DNA from 2 places in the Crossiella sp. NPDC003009 genome. Region 1 is predicted to be linked to the other one. Evidence: riboswitches for the same ligand, from Rfam matches in the RefSeq annotation. Region 1 holds a riboswitch; the other holds the start of a gene.

Evidence for each region. Region 1 has a riboswitch for thiamine pyrophosphate ahead of thiO (glycine oxidase ThiO). Riboswitches for the same ligand answer to the same signal wherever they lie in the genome.
Region 2: it holds a riboswitch for thiamine pyrophosphate, as region 1 does, so the genes downstream of both, ACWDY5_RS17520 (thiamine ABC transporter substrate-binding protein) here and thiO (glycine oxidase ThiO) in region 1, are expected to answer to the same signal.

What each region holds. Positions count from the first base shown of each region.
Region 1 covers NZ_JBSFUA010000008.1:241,648-249,360, reverse strand. The annotation lists gene thiC (phosphomethylpyrimidine synthase ThiC) at 1-397, shown strand, start outside; gene thiD (bifunctional hydroxymethylpyrimidine kinase/phosphomethylpyrimidine kinase) at 394-1,242, shown strand; gene thiG (thiazole synthase) at 1,294-2,055, opposite strand; gene thiS (sulfur carrier protein ThiS) at 2,056-2,256, opposite strand; gene thiO (glycine oxidase ThiO) at 2,253-3,353, opposite strand; TPP riboswitch at 3,348-3,457, opposite strand; gene thiE (thiamine phosphate synthase) at 3,503-4,156, shown strand; gene ACWDY5_RS12250 (S1 family peptidase) at 4,263-5,462, opposite strand; gene ACWDY5_RS12245 (S1 family peptidase) at 5,668-6,792, opposite strand; gene ACWDY5_RS12240 (hypothetical protein) at 7,152-7,713, opposite strand, start outside.
Region 2 covers NZ_JBSFUA010000013.1:161,835-169,547, reverse strand. The annotation lists gene ACWDY5_RS17535 (BTAD domain-containing putative transcriptional regulator) at 1-2,110, shown strand, start outside; gene ACWDY5_RS17530 (alkaline phosphatase PhoX) at 2,219-3,379, shown strand; gene ACWDY5_RS17525 (4a-hydroxytetrahydrobiopterin dehydratase) at 3,402-3,698, opposite strand; TPP riboswitch at 3,750-3,862, shown strand; gene ACWDY5_RS17520 (thiamine ABC transporter substrate-binding protein) at 3,862-4,905, shown strand; gene ACWDY5_RS17515 (ABC transporter permease) at 4,881-6,476, shown strand; gene ACWDY5_RS17510 (ABC transporter ATP-binding protein) at 6,476-7,507, shown strand; gene ACWDY5_RS17505 (ABC transporter permease) at 7,508-7,713, opposite strand, start outside.

The DNA.
Region 1 (7,713 bases):
CCGGGACGACGTGAAGGTCGGCGTGATCACCTACAAGATCGCCGCCCACTCCGCGGACCTGGCCAAGGGCCATCCGAGGGCGCAGGAACGCGATGACGCGCTGTCCCAGGCGCGCTTCGAGTTCCGCTGGGTGGACCAGTTCAACCTGTCGCTGGACCCGGACACCGCGCGGGCCTACCACGACGAGACACTGCCCGCCGAACCCGCCAAGACCGCGCACTTCTGCTCGATGTGCGGGCCGAAGTTCTGCTCGATGAAGATCACGCAGGACGTGCGCAAGTACGCTGAGGAGCACGGACTGTCCTCAGTGGAGGCGATCGAGGCGGGTATGCAGGAGAAGTCGAGCGAGTTTTCCGAACAGGGCAACAAGGTCTACCTGCCAGTGGTGGACCGTTGACCCAGCACCACGCAGGAGCGCCGACCCCGCCCCGGACGCTGACCATCGCCGGTTCGGACTCCGGTGGCGGGGCCGGGCTCCAGGCCGACCTCCGCACCTTCCTCGGGTGCGGAGTGCACGGCATGACCGCGATCACCGCGATCACCGTGCAGAACTCGCTCGGCGTGACCGGCATCGTGGAGATCGCGCCGGAGGTGGTGGCCGCCCAGATCGAGGCGGTGGCCACCGACATCGGCGTGCAGGCGGCCAAGACCGGCATGCTGGCCAACGCGGAGATCATCACCGCCATCGGCAAGGCCTGTGACCAGGTCGGCATCGGCCGGGACGGGCGCACGCCGTTCGTGGTCGACCCGGTGGCCGCGTCCATGCACGGCGACCCGCTGCTGCGGGACAACGCGCTGGAGGCGTTCAAGCGGGAGCTGTTCCCGAGGGCGACCCTGGTCACGCCGAACCTGGACGAGGTGCGGCTGCTCACCGGGCTGGATGTCAAGCACCGCACCGAGTTGCGTGACGCCGCGGTGGCCATGCACGCCTTCGGTCCACAGTGGACACTCATCAAGAGCGGCCACCTGAACAGCGATCCGCAGTGCGTGGACCTGCTCTACGACGGCAGGACCTTCCTGGAGCTGCCCGGCCCGCGCTACGACACCGTGCACACCCACGGCGGCGGCGACACCCTGGCCTCGGCCATCACCTCGGCCCTGGCCAAGGGTTCGACCATGGTGGAGGCCGTCCAGTTCGGCAAACGCTATGTGCGGGAAGCGGTCCGGCAGTCCTACCCACTGGGTGGCGGCGTCGGCCCGGTCTCCGGCCTGTGGCGGGTCAGGGACATCGACGAGGTGTAGCCACTGCGACGGGGGAGACGACGACCGCCGTCTTCCCCGTCAGTGCGCTGTTCAGGACTCGCGCTGTGGGCTCGATGCGTGTGCCCAGAAGCGCTGTGGGATGCGACCGGCCAGCCTGGCCAGGCGGCCGCCTTCGACCGCGGCGCGCATGCCGGCGGCCATCATCTCGGGGTGGGTGGCTCGGTTGACCGCGGTGGCCAGCAGGACCGCGGCGCAGCCCAGCTCCATGGCCAGTGCCGCGTCGGAGGCGGTGCCGATCCCGGCGTCCAGGATCACCGGCACACTCGCCCTGGAGACGATCAGCTCGATGTTGTGCGGGTTGCGGATGCCGAGGCCGGTGCCGATCGGGGAGCCCAGCGGCATCACGGCCGCGCAGCCGATGTCCTCCAGCTTCCTGGCCAGCACCGGGTCGTCGTTGGTGTAGGGCAGCACGATGAAGCCGTCGGCCACCAGCTGCTCGCAGGCGTCCAGCAGCTCGATCGGGTCCGGCAGCAGGGTCTGGTCGTCCGCCACCACTTCCACCTTCACCCAGCGGGTCTCCAGTGCCTCCCTGGCCAGCCGCGCGGTGAGCACCGCCTCGGCCGCGCTCTTGCAGCCCGCGGTGTTCGGCAGCGGCTGGATGCCCAGGCGCCGCAACAACTCCAGCACGCCGGTGCCGCCCTCGCCGTCCAGCCTGCGCATGGCCACCGTGGTCAGCTCCGTGCCGGAGGCCACCAGCGCCTGTTCCAGGATGGACAGGTTGTGCGCGCCGCCGGTGCCCATCACCAGCCGTGAGCCGAACTCCTGTTCGGCGATCACCAGATGGTCGTCCACTCAACCTCCCTGAACCGCAGTGAGCACTTCCACCACCGAGCCCTCGCGCAGCTCGGTCTCCGCCCAGCTCGCCCTCGGCACCACCGCGCCGTCGAGGGCGACCGCGATGCCCGTGCTGGGCGCGTCCAGCAGGGTCAGCACCTCGGCCACGGTGGCCTGCTCGCCGAGCTGGCGGTCCGTGCCGTTGACCCGTACCTTCATCTGCTCCTCCCGGGGTCGGCTGCCTGTGCTTCGGGGGTGATCTCCTTGCCCGCCACCAGGTCCAGCACCACCTCGGCGGTGACCGGGGCGAGCAGGATGCCGTTGCGGTGGTGCCCGGTGGCCACCAGCAGGCCGGGTTCCAGCCAGCCGAGCAGGGGCAGGTTGTCCACGCTGCCGGGCCGCAGCCCGGCGGCGCACTCGATGAGCGCGTACTCGGCGATGGCCGGCACCAGCTCCTCGGCATCGCGCAGCAGGTCGCGCACGCCCCCGGTGACCACCTCGGTGTCGAACCCGGCCTCGTACTGGGTGGCGCCCAGCACCAGTCCGTTGTCCGGCCGGGGCACCAGGTAGACCGGTTTGCCGCGGACCAGGCCGCGGATGGTGCGCGCGGGCGGCCGCAGCGCGCCGTGCCGGTGCCGCAGCCGCAGGATCTCGCCCTTCACCGGCCGGATCAGGCCGTCCAGCCGGGGGCACAGCCGGGCGCTCCACGCTCCAGCCGCGAGCACCGTGACATCACTGTCCACTGTGGACCCGTTGACCAGCAGCACCTTGCCGGGCAAGGTTTCCGCGACCTCGACCGCGATGAACTCCACCCCGGTGGCGGTGCACGCGGCGCGCAGCGCGGCCAGCAGCAGCCGGTTGTCCACGGACAGGTCGTCCGGCACGTCCAGTCCACTGCGGACCGACGGCCCGAGCGAGGGCTCCAGCCGCCGCACCTCACGCGCGGTGAGCTGACGCACCTCCCGGCCCAGCGAGGTCAGGAACTCGGCCAGCCTGACCAGCTCGTCCCGGTCGGCCGCGTCCACCCCGACCGCCAGCGTGCCCGCGGTGTGCAGCCCGGGATCCCGGCCAGCCGCGGTGTGCAGCCGCGCGGCGAACTCCGGCCAGCGCCGCAGCGAGGCCGCGCCCAGCGCGAGCAGGTCCTCCTCCCCCGGCCAGGCCTCGGTGACCGGCGCGAGCATGCCGCCTGCCACCCAGGACGAGCCGGTGCCCGGCGCCGGATCGACCACCCGGACGGCGAACCCCGCCGTGGCCAGCTGCCAGGCGATGGACAGACCGATCACGCCGCCACCCACGACGACGACTGCCTTCGACACGAATCTCACGCTCCCTGCGCCGGCATGACCCGGATCAGGTTCGACGGTCGGAGCCAGCAGGCTCCCTCTCAGCCCAGTGCTACCGGGCTCCCGTGCGGACCGAATTCCACCGTAGCAGGCAGAACTGGGAGCGCATAGGCTCCGGTGTCGTGCCTGGACTTGACGGAGAGCAGATTCGCCAGCGGCTGCGTGCGGCGCGGCTGTACCTGTGCACCGACGGCCGCCGGGATCGCGGTGACCTGCCGGAGTTCCTCGACGCCGCCCTCTCCGGCGGCGTGGACATCGTGCAGCTGCGGGAGAAGGGCCTGGAGGCGGCCGAGGAGCTGCGGCTGCTGGCGGTCTTCGCCGAGGCCTGCGCGCGGCACGACGTGCTGCTGGCGGTGAACGACCGGGCGGACATCGCGCTGGCCGCCGGGGCTGATGTGCTGCACCTCGGCCAGGACGACCTGCCGGTGCCGATGGCCCGGCGGATCGTGGGCGAGGACGTGGTGATCGGCCGGTCCACCCATGACCACGAGCAGTCCGACGCCGCGGCGGCCGAGCCGGGCGTGGACTACTTCTGCACCGGCCCGTGCTGGCCGACCCCGACCAAACCCGGCCGCCCCGCGCCCGGTCTCGACCTGGTGCGGCACACCGCGGCGGCCGGGCACCAGCGGCCGTGGTTCGCCATCGGCGGCATCGACGAGCAGCGGCTGCCCGAGGTGCTTGACGCCGGGGCGGACCGGATCGTGGTGGTCCGGGTGATCACCGAGGCGGCGGACCCGAAGGCGGCCGCGGCGCGGCTGAGGGAACGGCTCAACTGAGGCGGCCGTGGCGTTCCCGCGAGAGAGTGCGGGAACGCCACGGTCGCCTACCAACCCGGGTGCGGCGCGGTCGGGGGGCCGACAACACGCCGCACGCAGGGCAGCCTCAGCCGGTGGCCAGGGTCAGCCGATAGGTCGCAAGTGCCTCGTCCACCGGCTGGTACCAGGACACCGACTCCTCGCCGCGCTTGGCCAGGCAGCTGTCGTTGCGGCCGTCGCCGTTGGCGTCGTAGAGCTTGGCGCCGCTGGTGATGCCCTGGGCCTGGTCGCCGGAGACGTTCGAGCCGCCGGAGTCGCCGGGCTCCACGCAGGCGTTGTGCTGCACCAGGCCGCGCACGGTGATGGTGGAGCCGTCGATCTGGCCGTACTTGACCGTGACGTCGCGGGCGGTGACCACGCCGCAGGTCCACTTGCTGGTGGAGCCGGACTTGCACAGGCTGGCCCCGACCGAGGCCCGCTCCGCGCCCTTGATCGTCACCGCGCCGCCGTTGTGCGTGCTGACCTGGGGCAGCAGCGTCCAGGCCGCCGGGTCCACGGTCACCTCGGCGAAGTCGTTCTGGTCCTTCCAGTTGACCCGGGAGAACTCGCCGATCTTGACGTCGCCCGGGCCGTTGACCAGGTTGCCGCCGTCCGCGCAGTGCCCGGCGGTGAGCAGCCGGGGCTGACCGTCCGCGGTGCGCGCGGTGAACCCGGCCGAGCAGCGGCCACCGGCCGCGCCGCTCAGGTAGATCGCGCCGCCACCGGCCAGGTCACCGGTGGTCGCGGGCGCGGCCGCGCTCTCCACGACCTGCACGGCCTGGGTGCCCGCGGCGAACCGCTCGGCGGCGGCCCGGCCGCCGGGGAGGACGGTGACCACGACCCGGTTGCCCGGCTCGTCCACGTGGAAGCTGGTGACCTCGGGCGGGGCCTGCCGGGCGTCCAGTTCGGCCTTGGTCGCGGTCAGGGCCGACCGGGAGTGGCGCAGCAGGCGCGGGGTGGCACCGGTGGCTCGGACGGTCTCGGTCTCGGCGGGTTCGGTCACGCCGACCACGGCCGTGCCGGTGGCCGGGTCGAACCAGGAGCCGGCGAAGCTGGTCAGGCGGCCGCGGAGATCACCGGCGATGCGCTCGGCACGGCGTTCCTGGCTCAGCCTGGTCGCCGCCTGCGCCACGCTGAGGCCAAGATCGCGGGTCAGCGCCGCGACGACGCTGGAATCGCGGGCCGGGATCGCGGTCAGTCCAGCGCTGGCCGCCGCGGCGGGCGCGCCGACCGCCGAACCGGCCAGCACCGTCACCGCCAGCAGGCCAGTGACCGAACGTCGCTTCATCCGAGCGCCTTCCCTCTATCGGGCCACCTTGTTAGACCAGACGGGGGAAAGCTAGCGACGGTTTGTGACTTTGCCAAGGGGTCAAACGACGTGGATTCGAAGAATTCAAAGTGAAAGGCGCCCGCGGGGCAGGGATCCCGCGGACGCCTTTCGGCGGGTGCTGGCGGACCGGCTTGCAGGGCGCCGGCCCGCCGCACCCTTACGGTCAGCTTGTGACGAGCCGGAGCCCGTACGCGCTGAGGATCTCGTTCACCGGCTGGAAGTACGTGGTGCCGCCGGAGGAGCAGTTGCCGGAGCCACCGGAGGTGACACCCTGGGCCTGGGTGCCCGACAGCCACGAGCCACCGGAGTCACCGGGCTCGGCGCAGGCGTTGGTGCGGGTCATGCCGGTCACCGCGCCCTGCGGGTAGCGCACCGTCTGGTTCTTGGCCTGGACGGTGCCGCAGCGCCAGCCGGTGGTGGAGCCGGAGCGGCAGATGGACGCGCCGACCGCGGACTCACTGGAACCGGCCACCCGGACGGTGGTGGAGCCGCTGTAGCGGTTCACCACGCCCCGAGGGGTCCAGTTCGAGCTGGTCGCGACCCAGCCGAAGTCGCCGTTGCCGGGGAAGGTCGAGCCGCGGAAGGTGCCCTGGGCGACCCGGTTGAAGCCCTGGGTCGCGGTGCCGGTCCGGCCGCAGTGCCCGGCGGTGACGAAGCCGCCCTGCACCGAGAAGCCGATCGAGCAGCGGCCGCCGCCCATGTAGTAGGCGTCGCCACCACGCACGTCGTAGAGCGGGGTCGGCGCCTCGTCGGTCTCCACGACCTTGATCGCGGCGGCCTCCGGCAGCGCGGCCAGCTGCGCGCGGGCCTCGTTCGCCGCGCCCGGCTGCACGTTGACCACCACGTTGTTGCTCTTGACGTCGACGTACCAGCCGGTCACGCCCTTGGGCAGGCTCGACTCGGCCGCGTCCAGCGCGCCCTTCACGCCGTCGAGGGCGGCCTCGGTGCGCGCCACGACCTTGGCGGTGGCGCCCGCGGCCTCGACCGCGGCGGCCTTGGCCGCGTCGGTCACGCTGACCACGAGCTTGGCGCTGCCCTCGTCGAAGTGCGCGCCGGCGAAGGCGGCGCCGAGCGCGTCCCGCACGGACTTCTCGACCTCGGTGGCCTTGAGCTCACTGGCCACCCGGTCGGCCGCCTGCTCAGCGGTCAGCCCGAGGTCGCGCTGCATGGCCTGCAGCATTTCTGGGGAAGCGAAGCTGTCCGCCGCGGCGGGCAGGCCGCCCGCGACAACCGCACCGGTGGCCAGCAGCGCGACGCCTGCGGCGCGTGCTGCGACTGCGATCTTCATCCGTAGCCCTCTCGTGTTGGTGAGACACCGGGCCGTCGATGGCAGGGGGAATGCAGGGGTCGACGGCCCTTTTCGGGGTTTGGCTCAACGAAGTGGAGGCCACCGGCGAGACGCCATCGGTTGCGTGACCGGAAACGAGAGGTCCATCAGCCCGTCCTCTCCGCCAGTGACCGTCAGTGACGCTGCGTCATCGCTTCATCACTTTTGGGGGACGTTAAAGACACAGACCTACCCCGGGCATCCGCCGAAAGGAGGAACACGTGTCAGCAGTGGGCCATCCGTGGGCGTGTCGTGTCACATCGCGACCTCGGTCGTGGGCAGCTTGCACTAACGCCGCTAGGCCGTTCCGCCCAATGTGATCAAGGGCTGGTAGGCGAGTTCCGCTCCGCGGGCGTGCCCGTGGGCGGCGGCGTGCTGCTCGGCGGACGGGCCGCGCTGCTCGGCTGGTTCGAGGTCGTGGTGGTGGGCGGAGAGCTGGACGTGGTGCCCGGTGGCTGGCTGGACGTGCTGGTCGGCGGGACCTGGCTGGTGCTGGTCGGGGCTTCCGGCGTCGTGCTCTCCGTAGTGGAGACGGAGCTGGACGGCGTTGGGTTGCCCGGCTTGGTGGTCGGTTTCCGGTCACCCGGCCCGAACAGCTCGCCGACCGTGGTCCGCCCGCCGCCCGCCTTGCCGGACAGCGGCGCTCCGGTGGCCAGCTCGATCAGCAGCACGCCACCCATGCCGATGGCGAAGACCAGCGCGGTCACCGCCGCGACCAGCTGCCAGCGGCGGTACCAGGGCCGCCGCCCGGACTCCGGCGCGGCCTCCCGCTCGGTCTCCGGCTGTGGGGTCCCGGACTGCTCGGCCTCAGGCTGCTGGGCCTTGGACTCCGTGGTCTCGGCCGGCTCAGCCGCGGCCGCGTGCTCCTCGGTCCGCCCCTCC
Region 2 (7,713 bases), on a different contig from region 1:
GGACGGGCCGACCGGGGTCGGCAAGACCGCGCTCGCGGTACGGGCCGCGCACCGGCTGGCCCCGCGCTACCCGGACGGGCAGCTGTTCGTCGAGCTCACCGGCCTGGCGCCGGAGGCGGTGCTGGACGCGCTGCTGCGGGCGTTGCGGGTGCCGGGTGAGCGGATCCCGGAGGACCTGCGCGAGCGGGCCGCGCTGTGGCGGGCCGAGCTGTCCGGGCGGCGGGTGCTGGTGGTGCTCGACGACGCGGCCGGGGCCAGCCAGGTCCGGCCGCTGCTGGCCGGCGGCGCGGACTGCCTGGTGCTGGTGACCAGCAGGCAGCGGCTGGCCGGGCTGGAGGGGGTGCGCCGGATCGCGCTGGACGTGCTGCCGCCGCTGACCGCGCGCGAGCTGTTCGAGCGGCTGATCGGCGAGCAGCGGGTGCGCGCGGAGGCCGCCGCGGTGGCCGAGGTGGCGCAGCTGTGCGGCTACCTGCCGCTGGCCATCCGGATCACCGGCGCGAAGCTGGCCGCTCGCCCGCACTGGCCGGTGTCCCGGCTGCTGGGGCGGCTGCGGGACGAGCAGCGGCGGCTGGACGAGCTCGCCGTGGGCGACCTGGCGGTGCGCACCGGGCTCGCGGTGAGCTACCTGGGCCTGGATGAGCCAAGTCGGCGCGCCTACCGGCTGCTCGGCGCGCTGGGCTACGGCAACCTGCCCGGCTGGCTGGCCGCGCCGCTGCTCGGCGAGCCGGAGGAGCGGGCCGAGGACATCCTGGACCAGCTGCTGGACGCCCAGCTGGTGGAGGTGAGCAGCGAACCGGCCGAGCCGTTGCGCTACCGGATGCACGACCTGGTCCGGCTGCACGCCAGGGAGTGCGCCGAGCTGGCGGAGCCCCCGGAGCAGCGACGGGAGGCGGTTCGCAGGGCGGTGACCGCGCTGCTGGCCGCGGTGGACGAGCTGGCCGAGCCGCTGCCGCCCGCGGTGCCCCGGCTGTGCCAGACCGACCTGAGCACCCAGCCCCGGCCGCGGATCACCGGCGCCGACCGGTGGTTCGAGCAGGAGGAGCCCGCGCTGGTGGCCGCGGTGTGCCGGGCCGCGGAGCTGGACCTGGCCGAGCTGGCCGCGGCACTGGCCGAGGCGCTGGTGTTCAGCTTCTTCGCGGTGCGCAACCGCTACGACAGCTGGGCCCGCACCCATGAGGCCGCGGTCGCCGCGCTGCGCCGCACCGGTCACCGCCGCGGCGAGGCCGCGCTGGAGTGCAGCCTGGCCCAGCTGCACTACAAACGCGACCGCTACGAGCTGGCCCGCGCCCACTTCCGCACCGCGCAGGCGCTCTTCGCCGAGGTCGGCGACACCAGGGGCGAGGCGGTGGCGCTCAACGGGATCGGCATGGTCGGCCGGGAGCTGGCCGAGCACGCGCTCGCGCTGCCCGCGCTGCGCAGGGCGCACCAGATGCTGGCCAGCAGCGGCGACCAGGAAGGCGTGGCGCACGCGCTGTACGGCATCGGTTACGCCCACCGCGAGCTGGGCGAGGACCCCGAGGCCATCGACACCCTGACCGCCGCGGCAGGCGCCTACCGCGCCGCGGGCAACGAACGCGGCGAGGCCCTGGCGCTGCGCGGGATCGGCCTGGTGCACCGCGCCGCCGACCGCTGGGACGAGGCCGAGGACTACTGCCGCCGCTCGCACCGCATCGTCCGCGACGTGCCGGACGACCTGCTCTCCTGCTACACCGGCCAGGCACTGGCCAAGGTCTGGATCCGCCAGCACCGCCCGGACCGGGCCGAACCCGCCCTGCTGGCAGGCATCAAGACCTGCCACGCCCTGCACGACACCTTCGGCCTGGCCCTGCTGCACCGCACCCTCGGCGAATGCTGCCTGGCCCTGGGCCGGGCGGAACCGGCGCTGCACTTCCTGAACCTGGCCCTGACCGGCTGGGCCGAGCTGCGGCTGCCGGTGTGGCGGGCGCGCACCCTGCGCGATGTGGGCGCGGTGCACGCGGCGGCGGGCACGGCGGCCGCGGCGCACCGGGCCTGGCGGGAGGCGCGGGAGATCTTCGACCGGCTGGGCATCAGGGAGGCGGCCGAGGCCGCCGACTGGCACCGGCGCTGGTCGTGTCCCTGCGTGAACTGACGATGTCCACTGTGGGGATCCCCAGTGTTCACCGGCCTTTTGCCCGTACCCGTGAGCCTTGGCGCTCGCAAGACTCCTGAGTGTCACCCGAACTGACGGGAGTTCACCGTGGAACGACGCAACTTCTTACGGGTCGCCGTGGTCGGCGCCGCGGCCGGGGCCTTCGGCGGAGCGGCCTGGCGGGACGCCTTCGCCGAGGGCGCCCAGCCCGGCCCCAGCCCCTACGGCGCGTTGTTGTCCGCCGACGCCAATGGGATCCAGCTGCCACAGGGGTTCACCAGCCGGGTCATCGCGCGCACCGGGCAGCAGGTGACCGGCACGAGCTACACCTGGCACCCGGCGCCGGACGGCGGGGCCTGTTTCGCCGACGGCAGCGGCTGGATCTACGTCTCCAACAGCGAGGTCTCCAGCACCGGCGGGGTGGGCGCGGTCAAGTTCGACAGCACCGGCAAGATCACCGGCGCTTACCGCACCCTGGCCAACACCAACGTCAACTGCGCGGGCGGCGCCACTCCCTGGAACACCTGGCTTTCCTGCGAGGAGGTGGACCGCGGCTACGTCTACGAGACCGACCCGTGGGGCGTCAAGGCCGCCATCCGCCGCCCGGCGATGGGCCGGTTCAAGCACGAGGCCTGCGCCACCGACGCCGACCACGGCTACATCTACCTCACCGAGGACGTCCCGGACGGCTGCTTCTACCGCTTCAAGCCCACCACCTGGGGCGACCTCTCCAGCGGCACCCTGGAAGTGCTCAAGGGCGGCAGCTCCCAGACCAGCGGCCCGGTGACCTGGGGCCGGGTCTCGGACCCCGCAGGCAGCACGACCGCCACCCGCAACCAGGTCAGCGGCGCGAAGCGGTTCAACGGCGGCGAGGGCTGCTACTACGCGGGCGGCACCTGCTGGTTCACCACCAAGGGTGACAACCGGGTCTGGGCCTACAACGCCGGCACCAGCTCGATCAGCCTGACCTACGACGACAACCTGGTCACCAGTGGCACCGCGCCGCTGACCGGGGTGGACAACGTCACCGGGACCAGCAGCGGGGACCTCTTCGTCGCCGAGGATGGCGGCAACATGGAGATCTGCATCATCACCAAGACCGGCGTGGTGGCCCCGTTCCTGCGGGTCAACGGGCACAGCGGTTCGGAGATCTGCGGCCCCGCGTTCAACCCGGCCGGCAACCGGCTCTACTTCTCCTCCCAGCGCGGCACCAGCGGGAGCAGCAGCGGCGGCATCACCTACGAGGTCACCGGCCCGTTCCGGGTCTAACCGGCACTGCGCCGTTCCGGGCCTAACCGGCGATCGCGTCGACCACGCCGTCGATCTCCTGGGCCATGGCCACGTCCAGGTCGGTGATCCCGCCCTTCGAATGGGTTGAGCAGCGGAAGGTCAGGGATCGCCAGCGGATGTCGATGTCCGGGTGGTGGTTGTCGTTCTCCGCGACCTCCGCCACCCGGTTCACCACCTGGATGGCCTGCGCGAAGCTGTCCAGCTCGACCGTGCGCACCAGCTCCGCGCCGACCGCGCGCCACTGGGGCAGGCGCACCAGGTCTTCTTTGATCTGGTCATCGTTCAGCAGTTCGGCCATGCCTCCATGGTGGTGGTGCGCGCCCGGGAGCGCGACCCGGCGTATGGTCACTCCAGATGCCACGGGAGTCCGGTGTTGCCGGGCTGAGAGGAGAGCGGTCAGCTCTCGACCGTCCGCACCTGATCCGGGTCATGCCGGTGTAGGGACTGCGTCAGGAGGAACTTTGCGTCGCACATCGGCCGCGTTCGCGCTGGTCACCAGCCTTGTCCTGCTCACGGGGTGTTCGCTGACCGGGCCGACGCCCGCGCCGCCCGGACAGACCAAGGTGGTGCTGCTCACGCACGAGTCCTTCGCGGTGGCCGAGGGGGTGTTCGCCGAGTTCAAGAAGCAGACCGGGGTCACCGTGGAGCAGCGGGCGCTGGGCGACGCCGGCGCGCTGACCAACCAGCTGGTGCTGACCAAGGCCAACCCGCTGGGCGACGTGGTCTTCGGCGTGGACTCCACCTTCGCCTCCAGGGCCATCGACAACGGCCTGCTGGAGCCCTACCAGAGCCCCGAGGCGGCCAAGGGCCCGCAGCGCTACGCGGTGGAGGGCTCGGGCGCGCTGTCCGCGGTCGACCTGGGCGATGTGTGCATGAACATCGACCTCGGCTACTTCGCGCAGCAGGGGCTGGCCGAGCCGAAGTCGCTGGACGACCTCGCCGATGCGAAGTACAAGGACCTGTTGGTGGTCTCCGACCCCGCGACCTCCTCGCCGGGACTGGCCTTCCTGCTCAACACGGTGGCCAAGCTCGGCGAGGACGGCTGGGCCGGGTACTGGAACCGGTTGAAGGACAACGGGGTCAAGGTGGTCAACGGCTGGGAGACCGCCTACAAGCAGGAGTTCTCGGTGGGCGGCAAGGGAAAGCGGCCGATCGTGCTCTCCTACGCCTCCTCGCCCGCGGCCGAGGTCGGTGAGGACGGCAAGCCGAAGACCAAGGCGCTGCTGGACACCTGCTACCGCCAGGTCGAGTACACCGGCGTGCTCAAGGGCGCCAAGCAGCCCGAGGCCGCGCGCAAGCTGGTCGACTTCCTGCTGGGCGAGAAGTTCCAGGCGCAGGTGGCCGAGCAGATGTTCGTCTACCCGGCCCGTGAGGGCGTCGCGCTGCCGCCGGTGTGGCAGCAGGTCGCGCCGCAGCCGCAGCAGGCGGCCACGCTGCCCGCGGCCAAGGTCGCCGAGGGCCGGGAGCGCTGGGTGGAGCAGTGGCGCAAGCTCGTTCAGGGCTGAGCAGGCTCGGCCTCGGGGCCGCGGCCGCTGTTCCGCTGGCCTTCCTGGCCGTCTTCTTCGCCTGGCCGGTGGCCGCGATCATCGGGCTCGGCCTCGGCCGCACCGGGGTGGCCAAGACGCTGGCCGACCCGTCCACCTGGAGCCTGGTCGCCTTCACCCTGGGCCAGGCCGCGGCGGCGACGCTGGTGGCGCTGCTGGCCGGGCTGCCGGTGGCCTACCTGCTGGCCCGCTGCGACGTGCGCGGCCGGGGGTTTGTCCGGCTGGCCATCACGGTGCCGTTCGTGCTGCCCACCGTGGTGGTGGGCCTGGCCTTCCGCGCGGTGCTCGGCGATGCCGGGGTGCTGGGCATCGTGCTGGCCAACGCCTTCTTCAACGTGGCCGTGGTGGCCCGCACCGTCGGCGGCCTGTGGGCGCACCTGGACCGCAGGGCAGAGGACGCCGCCCGCGCGCTCGGCGCCTCCCGCTGGCGGACCTTCCTCAGCGTCACGCTGCCCGCGCTCGGCCCGGCCATCGGCTCGGCCGCCGCGGTGGTGTTCCTGTTCTGCTCCACCGCTTTCGGCGTGGTGCTGATCCTCGGCGGCTCCCGGCTGCGCACCCTGGAGACCGAGATCTACCTGCGCACGGTCAACCTGCTCGACCTCTCCGGCGCGGCCGCGCTCTCGCTGCTGCAATTGGCCGCGGTGATCGCCGCACTGGTCGTCGGCGCGGTCGCGCGCAGGCGCAGGGAGGCCCAGCTGAAGCTGCGCGCGGCCCAGGAGAGCCTGCGCACACCGCACGGCGGCGAATGGTTCGTGGTGGCCGCCGCGGGGCTGGTGGTGCTCGGGCTGGTGGTGCCGATCGTCGGGCTGCTGCTCCGCTCACTGTCCACAGAGGACGGTTGGGGTTTCGACGGCTATCGCGCGCTGGCCACTGGCGGGGCCCAGGGCACGCTGGCCGTCTCCGGGGTCGAGGCCGCGCTCAACTCGCTGCGCGCGGCCACCGACGCCACCCTGCTCGCGCTGGTGGTCGGCCTGCTGGCGGCGATCGTGCTGTCGCGGGTGCGTCGTCGGGGCGCGGGCGAGACGCTGGACGTGGTGCTGATGCTGCCGCTGGGCGTCTCCGCGGTGACCGTCGGCTTCGGCTACCTGGTCACCATGGACGCGCTGCCCGGCGACTTCCGCACCTCGCCGCTGCTGGTGCCGCTGGCCCAGGCGCTGGTGGTCACCCCGCTGGTGGTGCGGCTGGTGCTGCCGGTGCTGCGCGCCGTCGACGACCGGCTCCGCCAGGCCGCGGCCACCCTGGGCGCGGGCCCGCTGCGGGTGTGGCGCGAGGTCGACCTGCCGCTGGCGCTGCGGTCCATGCTGGCCGCGGCCGGGTTCGGTTTTGTGGTGGCACTGGGCGAGTTCGGCGCGACCAGCTTCCTGGCCAGGCCGGAGGCGCCCACGCTGCCGGTGGCCATCGCCAGGCTGATCGCCCGGCCCGGCGAGCTGAACGAGGCCATGGCCTACGCGGCCTGCACCCTGCTCATGGTGGTGACCGCGCTGGCGGTGCTGGCCATCGAGAAACTTCGAGTCGGCACCGGGGAGTTCTGATGAGTCTTGGCGTCGACGGACTGGTCGTGCAGTACGGCCGCGCCACCGCGGTCGACCGGGTTGATCTGTCCATTGTGGAGGGTGAGGTGCTCGCCCTGCTCGGTCCGTCCGGCTGCGGCAAGTCCACCCTGCTGCGTGCCATCGCCGGTCTGGAGCAGCCCACGGCGGGCACGGTCAGCTGGGCCGGCGCCGACCTGGCCGCGGTCCCGGTGCACCGGCGCGGCTTCGGCCTGGTCTTCCAGGACGGCCAGCTGTTCCCGCACCGCGACGTGGCGGGCAACATCGCCTTCGGCCTGCGCATGCACGGCGTGCCCAAGGCCGAGCAGCGGGTGCGGATCGCCGAGCTGCTGGAGCTGGTCGGCCTGACCGGCTACGGCTCCCGGCGGGTCACCGAGCTCTCCGGCGGCGAGCAACAGCGGGTCGCGCTGGCCAGGGCGCTCGCCCCGAAGCCGCGGTTGCTGTTGCTGGACGAGCCGCTGTCCGCACTGGACCGGGCGCTGCGCGAGCAGCTGGCGATGGACCTGGCCACGTTGCTGCGCAAGGCGGGCGCCACCGCGCTGGTGGTCACGCACGACCACGACGAGGCCTTCACCCTGGCCGACCGGGTCGCGGTGATGTCGGCTGGCCGGATCCGCCAGCTGGGCACGCCGGAGTCGGTGTGGCGCGCGCCCGCCGATGCCGAGGTGGCCCGGTTCCTGGGCTGTAGCACGATGATCCCGGCCGAGGTGCGGCACGGCGTGGCCGCCTCGGCGGTGGGCAGTGTTGCCGCGCAAGGCTTCCCGGACGGACCGGCGCGGCTGGGCCTGCGCGCGGCCGCGCTGCGGGCCGGGGCCGAGGGTGAGCTGTCCGGACTGGTGGTGCGCCGGGTGCACCGCACCGACCACATCCGGCTGGTGGTGCGACTCGACCTCGCCGATCTGCCGGAGATCAGCGAGGTCGAGGCGGTCGGCCCGGTCCTCGGTGCACCGGCCGCCGGGGATCCGGTGCGGCTGCGCCTGGATCCCGAGGCGGTCGCGGTGCTGCCCGCCTGATCATCCGTCCTTGGTGGACATGCGGATGAAGGTCAGCGACAGCCCGATCAGCAGGTAGCAGGCCGCCTTCGCGCTGCTGTCCAGCAGGCCGTCCCACGGCATCGGGTCGCGCAGCACGTCGGCCAGCGCGGTCCAGCCGGTGGGCAGCAGGTACGGCTGCAGCCACTCCATGCCGGGGATCGCGCCCAGCACCTGCACCACGATCA